One region of the Calothrix sp. CBUCES-K 9914 genome, then DNA from elsewhere that is predicted to be linked to it. Evidence: predicted binding sites of a transcription regulator. Region 1 holds the regulator's gene; the other holds the start of a gene.
The links. Region 1 encodes HrcA, which represses chaperone genes, less so after heat shock. Its sites were predicted from a motif close to TTAGCACTCNNGANTCNNGAGTGCTAA; they were not measured.

Region 1 (9,038 bases):
CAGAGTCAATCAATACCAGATGGCTATAGTGGTCAAATAGTAATAGAACTACAGTTAAATAAAGGTCGTGTTCAACGGGTAAGCTTTGATGAAGATGCTTCGACGTTGAAAGCTGTGAAAATTCTAGCAGCTATTCGGCGCCTCCTGGTTTCATGGAGAGCATCACAACAAATCATTGCAATTGCTCATCTAGTTATTGATATCAAGTGACGCAATAAGGGTGCGTGACGCTATTAGATTTGCTCTTCGTTTCAAAATTTTGGTAGCGTCACGCACCCTACGTTATCTTCGTTGTAAGATTGTTATAGCGTCACACACCATTACCTGTTAATTTGTTTATAATTGCTTGATGTTGCAATTTAAGTACTCTTCGGTTATTGAGGCGCCTGTGGAAGTCGTTTGGCAATTTCATGAGCGAACGGATGTTCTCCAGCTACTTACTCCACCTTGGCAACCAATTAAAGTTATCCGTCGTGAGGGTGGTTTGAGTATTGGCGCCATCACTGAGTTCCGTATGTTTTTGGGAATGTTGCCTTTGACTTGGTTAGCACGACACACTGAGTATGAGCAATACCGATTTTTTACTGACGAACAGCTATCGGGACCATTTGAGTTTTGGCAGCACCGACATTTGTTTGATACAGAAGGCAGTAAAACCAGATTGACTGATGCTATCTCTTTTTCTATGCCCGGTGGCGAAACTTCAGAGTTTTTCGCTGGTTGGCTTGTACAAGCTCAACTTGATGCTACGTTTCGTTACCGTCATGAGATAACTAAACGAGAATGTCAATCTAAATGAGTCAAAAGCGCTGAGTGCTGAGTGCTGAGTGCTGAGTGCTGAGTGCTGAGTGCTGAGTGCTGAGTACTTAACCAAAAAATTATATACTATTTCCTTTTCTTAAAGAATATATGAACGCCTGGGATATTTAGTTGTCCTGGGCGGTTTTTTATACGATACTAATTCAATCATTTCAACCGTAATAACACTTATCAAACACTTAATTTCTTCAGTCTTGTTCTAAGTTTGTTCGGTAATTTCACTTAAAAAAATATAATAAATGAAGATTTTCACGAGTAAATCCACTTGGCGCTCTGAACTGTTACGATTTAAGCTGACTTGGATTGGTATATTAGTTTTACAAGTTCTTACTGTTCAAGCTATTGTTCAAACTATTACTCAAAGAGCGGTTGCTCAGTCTAGTTTTGAACAACCAACATCAACACAAGTATGTCCACTCCAAAACTCATTCCCTAGACGTAGCTTTGAAACTGCTAAATACAAGGTTTATATATGTCTGGGGGACACTAAAAATCCTTTGGGTTATTATGTCCGCGTTACAAAAAGCGACGATATCAAAATTACCCTACCCATAACAAGAAAAAATGGTGAGACTTATATCGTAAATCAAGGTGAAATTAGTCATATTGTTTCACCTTACGAGTTCATGATAAATAAATCGGGGCGTATTCTGAACCGAGAAAGGGTACTTAAAGCAGTTACTGCAGATGGACAGCTCTTAGCTAGCGCTTGTCCACAAGGTGAAAATGTTCTTATTGAAGCTGTCACCAGAAGTTTTATCGTTTATATATGTGGCAACAATAAACCAGGAAGCTACGTTGGTGTTACACGACAAGGTAACGAAAAAATTACTCTTCCTCTACAAGAACTTAAACCAGGCGCCGTCCGAACGCAGGAGTATGTTGCAGTCAATGGTAAAACTCGTTTTCTCTTGACTCGCGATAATTTAGAAATTGCCGAAGGTGACTTAGTTATTGTCAAAGAGAAAGTACTGCGGTGGCAATAACTTTTTTATACAATGGCGCCCCTCTACCTCTCTGTACATAGTGTGTCTTTGTCAAAAGTTTTGGTGTGTTGTAGCATCGGTGTCTCGCCTGTGCGTAGGTCAGGCAAGATGCCTAACCTACAGGTTATTTTATATACTACCAAAACTTATGACGTGGACTACTAGTGGTCTGTCTCTGTGGTAAAAAGAAAATCACCATAGACAGTAAAGACGCGATGTTCCTCGCGTCTTTACACAGATTATAAATTACACATCTTGATTTTTAAGGGTTTGTCGTGAAACCCACTGGAGTAAACCGGGAAATAAGCGGTATATCGACTGTGATAAGTTGGCAGAACCAACCATTACCTCTGACTTTTGTTTGCTTACTGCTTCCCAAATTGCTTTCGCCACATCTTTAGGCTTTTCAATCACAGGACTATTTATAACCATACCAAGTTGTTCGCGACGCATAAGAGCATCTTCTTCATTTTTGCCGCGAAATAGTGCCCGTTCTAAAAAGCTGCTAGCAATAACGTTTGGATAAATACCGCAAACCTGGATACCTTTTGGCTTCAGTTCTGCTTGTAATGCTTCTGTAAAACCTGTTACAGCAAACTTGCTCGTGCAGTAGGCAGTTAGATAAGGTGTAGGTACTTTCCCCCCTATTGAACTAAGATTAACGATAGTTCCGCTTCTGCGTTTGAGAAAATGGGGTAACAGCGCGTTTACTGTGTGAATATACCCCCATAAGTTTGTATCAATTATTGTATGCCAATCTTCCAACGAGAAGTTTTCGACTGTTCCAGTTGCGAATATACCCGCATTATTTACCAACACGTCTATATTTCCATAACGTTCTAAGCTTTTTTGTACAAGTGTATTTACTTGCTCTGCGTCGCGGACATCGCAAGCAACTGTCAACTCCTCATTATTTAAGCCAAGATTTTTGATTTCCTGCGCTGTAGTTTCCAAGTCCTCTGTTGACCGCGCGGCTAATGCTAGGTTATATCCTTTGCGCGCGAATAGCAGAGCCGTCTGTTTTCCTATGCCTTGTGAGGCGCCTGTAATTAATATTGTGGGAGCCATTATCCTTGATTTAAAAACACATGTACTTTAATTAGTGTGGTAAATCCAACTCTAAAATCCTTCTCACTATGGTTATAACTGTAGTTTTTGTGTCATATATTAGTATTCACTATGTTGAGTATTTTTAATACTTATTGAATATTCAGTAACTTCAGTACTGAAGTATTTAAGTGCAAAGGTTTATATAGGTTACAATACTTAAAATAAATAACTCTTTAAAGGTAAATCAGCTTTGAGAATGACAAATTGGTATCCAAAAGTTACAAATATACATGTGTAATCAACACAAACATTTAAACCATAGGCAGATAGATAAATTTATTTAGATACCTATTATTTGTGTAAGTGCTATACAACTTATTATTTAACGATGGGTAATGCGTAATACTTAGTCCTACGTTTCAATATGCTAACATTTGAGCCTTCGTACTGATGAATACTAATTTAATGCTACAAAAAACAATTGTATACCCAATACAAATTTCCATCGATAACTATATCAAGAATTATCAAGGTATATTTACTGCTGTCTCAATTATATGTATATGGGGTATTAGCTTTTTTTCGCTAATGAACGTCGATGTTCAAAGCACTAATATCTTTTTCCTGTTCGCTGCTGTAATCTTGCAAACGTTTCTTTATACTGGACTTTTCATCACTGCACATGATGCAATGCATGGAGCAGTTATAAATCATAATATAAAATTAAATCATTTTATTGGTTCATTAAGTTTATTTTTATACGGCGGTTTATCTTATAAAACATTACTTAAAAAACATTGGCAACACCATCAACATGTAGCTACAGCAAGTGACCCAGATTTTCATAACGGTGAGCATAAAAATCTAATTGCTTGGTACTTTCATTTTATGAAGAATTATTGGAGTTGGAAGCAGATTATTCTTATAACAATTACCTATAACTTTGCTAATTACTTTTTTGATGTACCTCGTTCTAATCTAACTTACTTTTGGGCAATACCGTCGTTACTAAGTTCATTACAGCTATTTTATTTCGGTACTTTTATACCTCATAGCGAACCAAGTACCGGATACGTAGAACCGCATCGCTCTCGCACTATTTCTTATCGGGTTTGGTTGTCTTTTATAACTTGCTACCATTTTGGATATCATGAAGAACATCACCAATGTCCTCAAGTTCCTTGGTGGCAACTACCTAAAGTGCATCAGCTTGGACTGCAACTTGTGGACGTAGACAAAGATATGAAAGTGGCCCGAGAAGTGGAACAAGTGCAATAAATAAATAGAATTTTTCCATCTGTTGCTTATTCCAGTTTCGACGTGCAATATCATCATCCAATATGCTCGTCGGAAACAATAAATAGAATAAACCGAAAGCAAGACTCATTCCATTAATGAATTTATCATTCAGAAACTGTTCGATAAATTCATCCCAATTACCAAATGCTAAAGCGTATACAAACAAACCAATTGTCATAAAACTAAGTGTATAAGCAAAAACGCGCGATTCGAGAAATTTCAAAAAGCCATCTTTCTCACCTGTAAAGCTTTGATTTGGCTCGCGTAATGCTAAGTATGGTATCAAACCTAGTACACCTGATGCTACGGAAGCGATTGCAAAAGGATAAAAACGTATTGATTGCATTCTACCATCGAAGAACAAAAGGCTACTATAAATAAATAGCCAAATGCCAACAAGTGCGAATAACGACAAAATAACTGGATTTATCTGCGTCCATTGAAGCGTTATTATATTCAAAAGTAATTTAATAGTCGCTTCTAGATGCAGTGGTGGGGCAAGAATAATTATATAACTAATAAAACCTGCCCACAGTAACAACAGTGCATTTCGATTCATAAAAGATTCATCTTAATTTTAAGTCGTAACTGGTTTTTGTGAACTTTGATTTACGTTACTACCAATTTCTGGTAATGGTTTTCTTACACATAAGTATATCAAGGCACCGAATAATGGAACTAACGCAACTAGCCAAAATAATCCTTTATTATCTACCATTCCCCGACGTGCCATGTCATCCCTGACAAGACTAGAAAACAATAAACACAGCAAGCAAAAGTCTAAGCTCATCACGTGAATAAAACGGCTAGTTTGCCATTGCTGTACAAAATCATTCCAGTTTCCTTGAGTAATTCCATAAACGATTAGAATTATGGCGCCAACTGATAGTAAAATACCTGTGATTCGTGAATCTAAAATTTTAATAAAAGCATTTTTTTCACCTACAAACTCAGGATTTGGTTTACGCAGGGCAATGTAAGGCAACAAAGCGAAGGCGCCTACTCCAAATGAACATGTGGCAAACAACCAAGCTGGAACCTTTTGTCCAACACCATCAATAAACACTAAACATGCATAAATCATAGGTAATACACCCATGATATTAAACAGTGCAATTACTAACGGGTTGATTCCTTGCCATTGACCAGTCGATAAATTTTTGATTAGTTCAAATGTGTCGGGTTGGTCAGGAGGCGCAAATACAAAGGCGTAGCTTGTAAACAAGAGCCAGATTAACCAAAATGTTATTTTTCTCAGCATATTTATAGATATTACCTATTGGTGAAGACGACTTATCTATCTTAGGTAATATTTTTATTTTTAATCAAGAATTGATCCCCCCAACCCCCCCTTAATAAGGGGGGCTAAGAGTTAACTTATTTTGTTACTTTTTAATAAAGGCTTTAAATTTTATTCCCCCCTTACTAAGCTACCGTGTACACACATCTTTTTATAATTCTTACATTCCTTTCCTTTGCGTACTTTGCGTACTTTGCGGTTCGTTAAAGAATTAACCGCGCTCGTACGCAAAGAGGCAAAGAAAGAGAAGAAAGGCAACTTTTAGAGACTTGTGTGTACACAGTAGCCTTACTAAAGGGGTTAGTGGGGATTAAATTAACTGATAGCTTCACTTAGGTACTCAGAAGCAGCAGCTACTACCCCAATGGCATTTTCATAATCTAACCGTGTTGGTCCAAGTACTCCAACACTTCCAACTGGAACTGAACCACGTCGGTATGTTGAAGATATTAATGTACAAGTGCGTATTGGTTCTAAAGGATTTTCGGCGCCAATACGAACAGTGACTTTTGGTTTACCTGGTTCTTCTGGTGCGTCAGGTTCCTCAAATATCAACCTCCATAGCTGTTCTTGTTCTTCTTCCAAAAGTTGAATTATCGTTTGCACTTGCTGTAACTGCGAAAACTCTGGTTGACGTAACACCTCGCAAACACCCCGTACCATTATTTGCGCGGGTTCAGGAGAAACTTTACGATGGTTTAACTCTAAAAGCGATGTTTTTAAGAATTCTCCGTAGTGATGAAATTCGCGGTCGAGTTGTGTCCAGTCAAGGTTTGCTATCTCCAACAAACTTTTAGAACGCAAATGACTGTTTAAAAAATTAGAAACAATCTGCAACTCACGGTCTATTAATTCCGCATCACGTTTGCTTCCATCGAGTGCTGGTGGTATATCCAATAATGTTGAATGCGTCTCATACCCTTCTGTAACCACTATCAACATTACCTTGCCTGCTTCGATTTGCACTAGTTGCAGGTGACGCAATACAGCACCACCATTCTGTGGCATCGTAATTAACGTGATGCAACCGCTTAAAGTCGAGAGAATTTGCGCCGCTCCATGCAATAGCGCTTCTAGACTCCAATCTTCCCATTTTAGCCGTGTTGACAGCGCTTGCTCTACCTGTAACGTTATTGCCTCACTCGTCGGCGCCACCAAATTATTGACATAAATTCGGTATCCTGAATCTGATGGTACTCTACCAGCTGAGGTATGGGGCTGGTAAAGTAACCCAGCTTTCTCTAGCACTCCCATTACGTTCCGAATTGTCGCAGAGCTGACACCAAGATTAAACTCTTCTAATAAAGCTTTTGATCCAACTGGCTCGGCTGTGGCAATATAACGTCGCACCGTTGCCAAAAGTATATGCTGTTGTCGATTTGTTAACTTAACTGGCATAGGTTATGTTTACTGAAGGCAAATTTTAATAAAAGTTTGTAAATTTAGGACTCGTTTTATGCTATTGTTCCCTAGGTAAAAGCAAAAAGTTTAATATTTATTTAAGAAAGATACCAAATTAATCTCCCTTTTTTAAGAAGACTCAAAATAATGTTACATTTGTACATAGTAATTTAATCTATGTAAGTAGAAAAGATTCTAATTATACATATTTTTGCCTAAGTACTAAGAGCAAAGTACGATAGCAACACTTGAATCTAATCTACATAGCTATATGAATAACTGACCATCTACTGAAAGGAAGGTCTTCTTGCTTACTTGTATTTATTTGTGTGAATCAAGACATCTAGCACCAGTAATATAGAATCTATGTTTTCATAAATGGCTCAAAAAGGTTGTATTGTTAATAACTAAAATACAAGCCAGCAAATGATTGTTACCTCAGTATAAACGCTAGGGATTATGTAAAATTTTTAATTAATCGTTAACGAATAAATTAGTACTGAGGGATAGAGACATCAATTTGCGTAGAATAAGCAGCTATTCCACCTGTAATATTCTTAACATTAGTGAAGCCTTGACTTACTAACCACTGGCACATTTGAGCCGAACGAACACCATGATGGCATAGTACAAGTGTTTCAAATTCACAATCAAAGCGCGCGTGAATTTGGTCTGCCCAAGTAGCAAATTCACTCAAAGGCAGGTTGACAAAACCATCAATGCTGGCAATGTCTATTTCCTGTGGTTCGCGAACGTCGATAAGTTGAAGCTTCTCGGCGCCTAACAATAAGCGTTCTTGGAGTTGTTCAACGCTAACTTGGGAAAAGCCGGAACTTGGATATTGTGCCATTTAACGTTTTATTCACAATTATATTTCTTATCTTTACACAAATCCCTTCGTTTAATAATGTCGTTATCCTGCTTACCTTGAACTGAAATACCCCCTTTCGCCTTTTCACTTTCCCCTTTAACCTTAAAGTTGTCGGCGTAAGGTGTAAGAGGTATGATGAAAAGCTTATTTATTCGTCTTTTTGTAGTCAGCTTGGTTGCACTGCTTATTAGTGTTACAAGCTGTGATGAAGTATTTGCACTCACTGCGTTTGGTAAAGGAAGCAGTATTGAACCAGGTGCAGCAATATTCGTATCGAAACAGGCGCCTGCGATGATATCTATATTAGATACGCAGTTGGAGTCATTGAGGCCATACGAATCTTCACTTATAAGAACAGTTGAGGCAGCAGGTATAGATTTTCGTAAAGATGTTCAACCCTGGCTAGGAAAAGAAATTACACTAGCTGTCACTAGCTTAGATTTTGACCGCGACCCCGATAATGGTAAGTTACCTGGATACTTAATGGCAATAGCTACCAAGTCACCAGAAAAAAGCCGTGAGTTTGTACAGTTATTTTTCTCGAAACAAGTTTTGGCAGGTAGCGAGTTAAGTGTGGAAGAGTTTGCAGGTGTTAAAATTATTACAGCACCTTCCGAAAAAGGAATGCTCGCTGGTGCAGTTGTTGGGGATAAGTATTTATTGTTTGCTAACGACCCGAAGGTATTACGGGAAGCGATAAATAATGTTCAAGCACCCGACTTAAACTTGACGACTACAACACAGTACGAACAAGTCAAACAAATCTCACCCAAGTCCCTTGGTGTGGCTTTTCTAAATCTTCCAATTGTGGCAGAATGGCTTGGATTGAAGTTACCTGTACAAACCTTTGACTATCAAGTTGTAACGTTGGCGCCAGCTGCAAAAGGTTTTATTGCGGAAACTGTCGCACTATCTACAACAAACGAACTTAAGGCACCGTTGGAATCATTATCAAAACCTGCAGACGCACTACGATATATTCCAGCGAGTGCGGGTATTGCAGTTGGAAGTAAAGACTTAAGTAGTTTAGAGAATAGCAACCTAGCGATGTTTTGGCAACAGCTAAAAAGTGCGCTGTTACCTCAACGAGGAATAACGATAACAGATTTTGTACAGCAAGACGCAGAATCTCAAAAACGCTGGGGTGTAAACTTATCAAAAGATATCTTTGCTTGGGTAAAAGGTGAATACGCAATTGGCTTGATATCAAACTCCCAACAAGCAAACCCTGATTGGATATTTGTTACAGAAACACCACAAACACCATCTGCACTTACAAATTTAGATGCAATAGCAGTAAAAAACGGCTTAA
Region 2 (9,038 bases), on a different contig from region 1:
ATGCATAATTTTATATTTAGAACTAATTTAAAAGGACATTCAGAAAAAGTCAAATCAGTTGCGTTTAGTCCGGATGGGCAAAAACTCGCAAGTGCTAGCGATGATAAAACTATAAAAATTTGGAATTCCAAAGGAGAACTTTTTACCCTAAAAGGACATGGAGAGTCTTCATGGTTTGAGGGAAAGGTTAATTCAGTCGCTTTTAGCCCTAATGGTCAGACATTAGCAAGTGGAAGCGATGATAAAACTATTAAATTATGGGATGTGTCTACAGGAAAGGAAATTTATACTTTTACAGGACATGAAGAAACGGTGTACTCTGTAGCATTTAGCCCAGATGGAAAAACTTTAGCAAGCGGTAGTAAAGATAAAAAAGTTAAATTGTGGTCAATAGATTTATCTAAAGAACTATACGAGTTACCAGGACATACTGATGATGTTTTATGTGTTGCTTTTAGTCCTGATGGTCAAATCTTAGCAAGTAGTGGTGCTGGCAATGATAAAAGTATAAAGCTTTGGCATTTATCAAACCAAAAAATTCTCACTCTCACAGGTCATTATGACTGGTTTGGAGGTATTCCCTCAATTGCCTTTAGTCCAGATAGTAAGATTTTAGCCAGTGGCAGCAATGACAAAACAATTAAGCTATGGGACGTAAATACAGGTAAGGAAATTAAGACTATTAACGCTCACTCTGAATGTATTTATTCTGTGGCATTTAGCCCAGATGGTAAGATTTTAGCTAGTGCTAGTCAAGATAAGACGGTTAAGCTTTGGCAAGTGGATACTGTTAGAGAAATAGCAAATTATACAGTTTGCAACAACGCTGTTTATTCTGTAACCTTTAATCCCAACTTCAAAATCTTAGCAAGCGGTAATAGTGATAAGACTATTTCACTGATACCTTACTCTAGTTAAAATTTAGATTTATTTAACCTATTGTTACGTTTTAAAAATTATCACACTTCTAAATCGTTCATCAAATCACGCATTGTAGAGACGCGATTAATCGCGTCTCTACCAACCAATTTTTGCTGTTTTATCTGGCTACTTAACAATCGATGATTAGATTGTAAATAATCTTGAACACTTTGAGCAAGCTGGAAGGCAAATAGAGGAGGTACTGCATTGCCAACTTGGTTAAAACAACTTGTTTCACTTCCTACAAACTCAAACCAATCAGGAAAACTTTGTAATCTTGCTGCTTCTCTTATTAATAAACGTCTTCGTCTACCATCTGGAAGTTTAATGCGGTGCATATCACCTGTGGCGCCTGCTAAGTTTCTACAGGTTAAAGTTCTTGCTGGTTTATTTAAATGTAAATCACGAGGATTTTTACAAAAAGAGGCTTTTTCATACTTTGCCACGTATTCATCCATGCTAGGAGTCAAAAACTTTGATGAAGGAGGTGCCGAAACTGCCATGTCTCCTAATGCTTCACCTGCTGTTACTTTGTGTTGCGTTTGTTTGGGAAATTTAAAGTTACCTCGATGTCCAACTACAATTAAACGTTCGCGGTTTTGCGGTATACCGTAATTAACAGCATTCAATAATTCCCAATTTACAATATATCCTAAATCTTGGAGGGTTTCGACAATTTCGTCGAAGTAACATTTATTTTTGTAAAGTAATCCACGAACGTTTTCAAATAACCAGATTTCAGGATTTAGAGTTTTAACGGCATTTATAAATATAGGAAAACCATCGCGCGAATCCTTTAAACCTTTTTGATGACCCCCTACACTAAAGGGTTGGCAAGGTGGCCCACCTATAACTACTGTAGCAGGTGGTAATTTAGTATCCTGTGTAAGTACAATTTCTGTACATTTTCCTTCTAGATTTTTTCTATAAGTCGCACATGAATCAGCATCCATTTCAAAACCATGTGTATCGAAACCTTGGGCTTCAAAACCAAGAGATAAACCACCACATCCGGCAAATAAATCGACTACTAACAAATTCCCAGATGTAGAAGGTTTGAGTAAATGGTTTATCTGATTGATGTAATCCATACCAACTAAAGCCAAACAGCTATAAAGCAATTACAGTATAGAACATGTGGACATATTAAATAGAATCTGATTTGGAAATGAGTTTTTTACTATTGTGAATGTAGCGGTTTTACCATCTAACTCCATAAGAGCTTCTTGGATTAAATCTACTTCGTGCGCTTCAATTAATGTTTCACCGCACTGGTAACAAACCTATGCAGGAATTGCATCCCAGGTTAAATGGTAGCCGTTTCTGTCAATGCTAAAAGGAGCGGTCTCACGTTGCATTTTTGATTTACAGTATAAACATTCCAATGTAAAAACCTCCTGGTAGGCGCCTATTGTAAGAGATATTTGGAAAGTTATATAAATACCATTATCTAGGTTTAATCCCCCCTAGCCCCCCTTAATAAGGGGGGGACAAGAGAAAACCTTCTTTCTTTGTGTCCTTTGTGCCTTTGTGGTTAATTTCTCTACTCTCTGTGCCCTAGAAGTCTCTGTGGTAAAAACAAATATATCACTGCACACCACAAGACAGATGTGCTACAACCCATAAAAATTAGACATAAAAAACAGCTGCTCCTAGCATAAAGAAGCAACTGTTTTTTTAAAGAGGCAGGCAGGGATGCCTGCTCCACAAGAATTAAAATAATCTCTTGCCCCCCCTTATTAAGGGGGGGTTGGGGGGATCAATTAATAATCGAAGTCTCCGCCACCCATACCAGCACCAGCACCAGCAGGCGCCCCATCTTTAGGTTCTGGCTTGTCAACAACGATACATTCGGTTGTCAATACCATACCCGCGATAGAAGCAGCATTTTGTAGTGCAGAACGGGTTACTTTTGCAGGGTCAACGATACCAGCTTCAAACATGTCAACGAACTCATTGGTTGCTGCGTTGAAACCAACGTTAAAATCACGCTCTTTCACACGTTCAGCAATAACGGCGCCGTTTTGACCAGCATTCTCAGCAATTCTCTTCAAAGGAGCTGCTAGTGCGCGCGATACGATTAATGCGCCAATTAACTCTTCATCTTTTAGGTTGCTGTTTGCCCAAGCTTCCAACTCAGGCGCCAAGTGTGCCAAAGTTGTACCACCACCAGGAACAATACCTTCTTCAACTGCTGCTTTGGTAGCGTTGATAGCATCTTCTAAACGTAGCTTCTTGTCTTTCATTTCGGTTTCGGTAGCAGCACCAACTTTAACGACTGCTACACCACCAGACAATTTAGCTAAACGCTCTTGAAGTTTTTCTTTGTCGTAGGAAGATTCTGTTTCGTCCATTTGACGACGAATTTGTTCGCAGCGTGCTTTTACTGCTTGGTCGTTACCTTCCGCAACAATTGTGGTGCTGTCTTTGGTAATGGTAATACGACGCGCTTTACCTAGCATATCAAGCTTGGTGTTGTCAAGCTTTAAGCCAGCATCTTCGGTGATTAATTGACCACCAGTTAATACAGCGATATCTTCGAGCATCGCTTTACGACGGTCGCCAAAACCAGGCGCCTTCACAGCAGCTACGTTCAATACACCGCGTAAACGGTTAACTACTAAGGTAGCAAGTGCTTCTTTTTCAATATCTTCTGCCAAAATTACCAAAGGACGACCAGCGCGCGCTACTTGTTCAAGTACGGGTACTAAGTCTTGTACTAAAGCAATTTTCTTGTCGGTTAAGAGCAAGAAAGGCTCGTCAAATATAGCTTCCATGCGCTCTGCGTCGGTTGCGAAGTAGGGTGAAATATAACCCTTGTCGAAGCGCATACCTTCGGTGATTTCCAACTCGGTAGTCATCGACTTTCCTTCTTCCAAGGAAATTACGCCTTCTTTACCCACCTTATCCATTGCTTGGGCAATCATGGCACCGACTTCTTCGTCGTTACCAGCAGAAATTGAACCGACTTGAGCTATCGATTTAGAATCTTCTACTGGACGCGCGTGTTCTTTGATTTTCTCAACTAAGAAGTTGGTTCCCTTATCAATACCGCGCTTGAGCATTATCGCATTGGCGCCAGCAGCAACGTTACGCAAACCTTCTTTTACAACTGCGTGCGCTAAAACTGTAGCTGTGGTTGTACCGTCACCCGCCGCATCGTTTGTTTTAGAAGCAGCTTGGCGAATTAAAGCAACACCAGTATTTTCAACGTGGTCTTCCAATTCAATTTCTTTAGCAATGGTTACACCGTCGTTGATGATTTGAGGCGCACCAAACTTCTTCTCTAATACCACGTTGCGACCTTTTGGACCAAGGGTAACTGCTACCGCTTCAGCCAAAATGTCCATACCGCGCTCTAATGCACGACGCGCGTTTTCGTTGTAAATAATCCGCTTTGCCATAATGTTTTTAGTTACTTCAATTCGTTTTTGAACGTGTTGTATGGATTGATACTGGTCGCTAATTGCTAACTTTATCTCTCGTTAGCTAATTAGCTATTTTGCAATGTAAGGATTAGCTAACAACTGCTAGAATGTCTTTTTCAGAGAGCAGTATGTACTCGTCAGTACCAAGCTTGATGTCAGTACCAGCGTACTTCGAGTAGAGAACTTTGTCTCCAACTTTGACATCCATAGTCACACGATTTCCGTCATCTTTGAATTTGCCTTCACCAACGGCAACGACTTCGCCGACCTGGGGCTTTTCTTGCGCGTTATCAGGCAAATACAAACCACCTGCTGTTTTTTCTTCGGCTGCGCTTACTTTAATGAAAACGCGGTCGCCCAAGGGTTTAACTGTGGATACGCTTACTAGAGATACAGCTGCCATAAGTTTCTATTTTTTAGCACTCTCGACTCCTGAGTGCTAATGTAGCTAAAATTGCTTCCGATAGCAACAAATATTGATGTACGGGTTCCCGAACTAATTACCAACTGTTCGACAAAAATGAGTATAAATACTTACTAGAGCTACAATTATGAGTAAATTCTCTTGGTTCATAAATATTTTTGTATCTTCAAATTTATTTGCAAACTGTAGAAATTGTTATAGAACAGTAATTAGGTTGTGTAGTTCAAATATAAGATGATGCAAAAGTCGAGAATCAAAATACCAAAATCTACTAACTTTTCCGCTCAAAAAATCCTAAGTAATTCTTACGATTTGCGCTCGTAAGGGCAAAAAATCATGTCAAAAATCAACAGTGCGTTTCTGTATAGCCTTTAGTCAGAATGCTTTTGAGCACAGTTGTGACACGGCGCTTTCCGACCGTACCCGCGTTGTTTTTTCAGAACAATTTACGAACGAACTGCTCGAACTGCTTGCGAGTTTGTTGCTCTGGAACGATAATGGTAGTTTACCCGGATAGTGCGGTATCGTACCTTTGCAAAGAGTGTTCATTTGATTAAACGGATTATTCAAGAGCCAACGTTGATTCGATTTGATGGATTGGCAAGCTTGGTGGTTAATAGGCTGGTTGAAAATTAAACTTTTTAACCCATCCCACCCAAAGCGCTCCTTCACTCTCACCGATGCCTGTTTTGAACTCCTTACATGGTTTGAACCATGACAGAGGATATGAAAAACGCAGTAAGCCGAAAAGACGCGCGGGTTGTTTTACCTAGGAGCATCTAGTACCAATACGATTATCGCTCGCTTGAATAATTATTATTTAATCAGTGTTTTTTCACCCGCACTCTTCAAAGCGATATATAATAACGCATTATAATTACTGCTGCTCTACGTATCCTTACTGTACTTTTGCCTTAAGTCTTGCGGTTAAAGAATGTGTAGGTCACTTCTGAAACCAGAAAGATATTGGCGAGTTAAGTGGGAAAAACCAACAGCATCTAATCATCCACTTCAAAGGATAACGAATCAAGACCTCATGGACCGAAGTGCGACAAGTGCCACTGCTATGAAAGAACCCAGCATGAAAGAACATAAACGACTTCTACTTATCGATGATGACCCCAACCTGATTTTGCTGGTAAAGGATTACTTGGAATTCCGGGGATATGAAGTCATCACAGCCGAAAATGGTCGCGAAGCTCTGGAAATTTTAGAGCAGGATATTCCAGACATGATTATTTGTGATGTCATGATGCCGGAAATGGATGGATACACCTTTGTTGAACAAGTCAGGCAAACTGAACGCACTAGTTGGATCCCCGTACTGTTTCTATCTGCAAAAGGGCAAAGTGCCGACCGCGTAAAAGGACTCAATAAAGGCGCCGACGTTTACATGGTCAAGCCGTTTGAGCCAGAGGAACTAGTCGCACAGGTTGAATCTTCGCTGAAACAGACAATTCGCTGGAAAGAACACCAAGCTAAGGGAGGAGAAAACGGTTCTCGGATCCAAGTTCCCTTCGACGTGCAATTAACGCCTACCGAACTCAAGGTTGTCCAGTTTGTTGCGCGAGGTTTAGCTAACCGGGAAATCGCTGAAGAACTTAATGTTAGTCAGCGAACAGTTGAAAGCCACGTTTCCAATATGTTAGGCAAAACTAACCTTCACAACCGCACCGAGTTGGCACGGTGGGCGATTGAAAACCAAATGGCATAGACCCTGATTTGTATAAGCTGTAGTTTAGTTGTAGTTTCGTGTATGTAGCACACTCGTTTATTAAGCTGTGAGTGCAACTTAAAGACGAGAGTACAACATATCGAAATCTTTTAACTGGTAAATCCATTCCTGCGCGAATGGAAGCGTTGGCTAAGTTTTCATACTTGAGTGTGAACTACACTATTAACTACTGTTAAGTCACGAACACCCTGCGTATTCATCATTGTCCAGATGATGAGTACTTGTTTACAACTCATTGCCGTCAATAGAGTTGATTTCTTTAAATGCTGGCTTCATCTACTGGTAAAGGGTGAAGCCAGCCTTTATTTTTTTCATTGTCAAAATTCGTTAGTTGTATTGTATCGATTGACTGCAAAAATGTAAATCCGTGCTACAGCAACAATGTTACCAGTAATACTGTTTTTCTACGTATATAAAATTAAAAGGGAGTGTTCTCCGTTAAGTTTAATTTTTATAGAACTCGCAATGAAACTCGAAACTTTGCTCAAGCTAAACCGAACAATCCGCGTAATTGGTTTCGATGATGCGCCATTTATTCGTGGTTCTGGAAGTGGCGTAAATCTAGCCGGAATTATTTGCGCGCAGACCCGGTTTGAAGGAATGGTATGGGGGCAAATTCAGCAAGATGGTTTTGATTCTACCGATACAATATGTAATTTACTCATCGGTGGTAAGTTTCTGCCACAATTACATATTGTGTTACTCGACGGCATCGGTTTCGGTGGATTAAATTTTGTTAACCTACCTGAATTAGCCGCGCGCTTAAAAATTCCGTGCGTTGCTGTAATGCGAAGAAAGCCAGATTTAACGGCAATGGCAGAACCAATTAGCCGTTTACCCTATCCAGAAAAACGATTTGAACTGCTGCACCAAGCAGGAACCATTTATGAATATCTACCCTTTGTCTTCCAAGTTTGTGGCGAACACCCAGATGTAATAGCATCTGTACTACAACGCCTCACAGACTGTGGTAAAGTACCTGAAGCTTTACGACTCGCGCATTTAATTGCAGCAGCAGTAATCAAAGGTGAAAGCGGAAGTTCAGCCTAGGCAAACTTTAGTACTAGTAAAAACATTAAATATCTAATTCAACATCTAATTCAACATCTACTCAAAGGGGGGGAAGACCGTGCTTAAGTTTCAACCACCTGGTTTTGTGCAAAAAGTCATTCAAACATCGCTTGGTAAGATGGTTTACTATACCCAAGCTCCACACCTTCTCACCAACCAGGTTGACACGCTTGTTTTTCTCCATAACTTTGGAGGTGGTGCATCTGCTTATGAATGGTCAAAAGTTTATCCTGCTTATGCTTTTACCCATCGAATCTTGGCGCCTGATTTAATAGGGTGGGGAGAGTCGGCGCATCCGGTTCGTGACTATAGTATTAATGATTATCTAACCACGATTACAGAATTTATTACCCAAACTTGTGATTCCCCAGTTACTGTAATAGCCTCTTCATTTACTGCTGCTTTGGTAATTCGACTTGCAATTACTCAACCTAGTTTATTTAAGCAATTATTTCTAATTTGTCCTTCAGGATTTAATGACTTTGGCGAAGGTGCCGGCAGACGACTACCGCTTGGACTTATTAATTTATCCCTCTTAGAAGACTTGATATACACCCTTGGCGCCGAGAATGAACTAGCTGTTCGTAATTTTCTACAAAGTTTTCTCTTCGCATCGCCTCAACTTGTTACCCAAGAAATGGTACAAGCATATTTATATACAGCACAACAACCAAATGCAAAATACGCAGCTTTGGCATTTCTACGTGGTGACTTGTATTTCGATTTAAGTTTATACATTCAGCAACTGACAATTTCCACAGTGATATTTTGGGGAGAGCAAGCTCAGTTTACGCACACGCGTCTTGGGCAACGACTGTCATTGTTAAATACAACAGCCATTCAAAACTTTTACACAATACCCAATACCGGAATTTTGCCTCATCTTGAGGCGCCATCCGTTCTCATCGGACTATTAAACTTGTATATATAGTCATGATAGTTACATAGTTATCATACGAGTGGTTAATGTCATTAATTCTGATGGGTTAACTTGCAACGGATACAACGGATGTAACAGATAATTTATTGGTTACAAACAAAATCTAGTTGTTCAAAATTAACTATCCGCTACATCTGTTTATCATCCGTTGCCAATCTTGCTACTAGCTTTTGAAAAATCTAAGCAAAAAATTCTATAACTCCAGTTTGAATAACAAGCCATTGTTTTAAATTTACCAATACACTATTTTCACCTTGGCTAACTAGAGATACTTTTGCAGGCTTGATCAATTTAAAGTTGCTTGCGTATTGGGGATTATAATAACGCCACTCAAATATACCTTGTGTACTAATTAAATCTTCATAGCTGATTTTTATGTCCCATTGAGGAACTAGATAAAGTACGTTACTTTTCATACTAATTATCCAGTATTTTCCTAAAACATCGGTCTGAAAAATAGCAGACTGACTAGTTCCCAATAAACGCTGCTTTCTACTGTCTAATGTTTCGGATACTATG

Region 2: a site for HrcA is predicted at 4,766-4,792, ahead of groES (co-chaperone GroES). Genes of this name have one in related genera too.

The regions. Positions count from the first base shown of each region.
Region 1 covers NZ_JBXXZH010000092.1:21,229-30,266, reverse strand. The annotation lists partial or broken gene AC2JBO_RS20770 (after-VIT domain-containing protein) at 1-210, shown strand, start outside; gene AC2JBO_RS20765 (SRPBCC family protein) at 350-799, shown strand; gene AC2JBO_RS20760 (hypothetical protein) at 1,059-1,805, shown strand; gene AC2JBO_RS20755 (SDR family NAD(P)-dependent oxidoreductase) at 2,052-2,873, opposite strand; gene crtW (beta-carotene ketolase CrtW) at 3,306-4,133, shown strand; gene AC2JBO_RS20745 (hypothetical protein) at 4,051-4,713, opposite strand; gene AC2JBO_RS20740 (DUF2834 domain-containing protein) at 4,732-5,415, opposite strand; gene hrcA (heat-inducible transcriptional repressor HrcA) at 5,770-6,852, opposite strand; gene AC2JBO_RS20730 (rhodanese-like domain-containing protein) at 7,349-7,705, opposite strand; gene AC2JBO_RS20725 (DUF3352 domain-containing protein) at 7,859-9,038, shown strand, end outside.
Region 2 covers NZ_JBXXZH010000021.1:37,111-46,148, reverse strand. The annotation lists gene AC2JBO_RS06990 (WD40 repeat domain-containing protein) at 1-918, shown strand, start outside; gene AC2JBO_RS06985 (DNA cytosine methyltransferase) at 960-2,012, opposite strand; gene groL (chaperonin GroEL) at 2,685-4,325, opposite strand; gene groES (co-chaperone GroES) at 4,438-4,752, opposite strand; gene AC2JBO_RS06970 (response regulator transcription factor) at 5,810-6,487, shown strand; gene AC2JBO_RS06965 (endonuclease dU) at 6,974-7,558, shown strand; gene AC2JBO_RS06960 (alpha/beta fold hydrolase) at 7,638-8,510, shown strand; gene AC2JBO_RS06955 (hypothetical protein) at 8,699-9,038, opposite strand, start outside.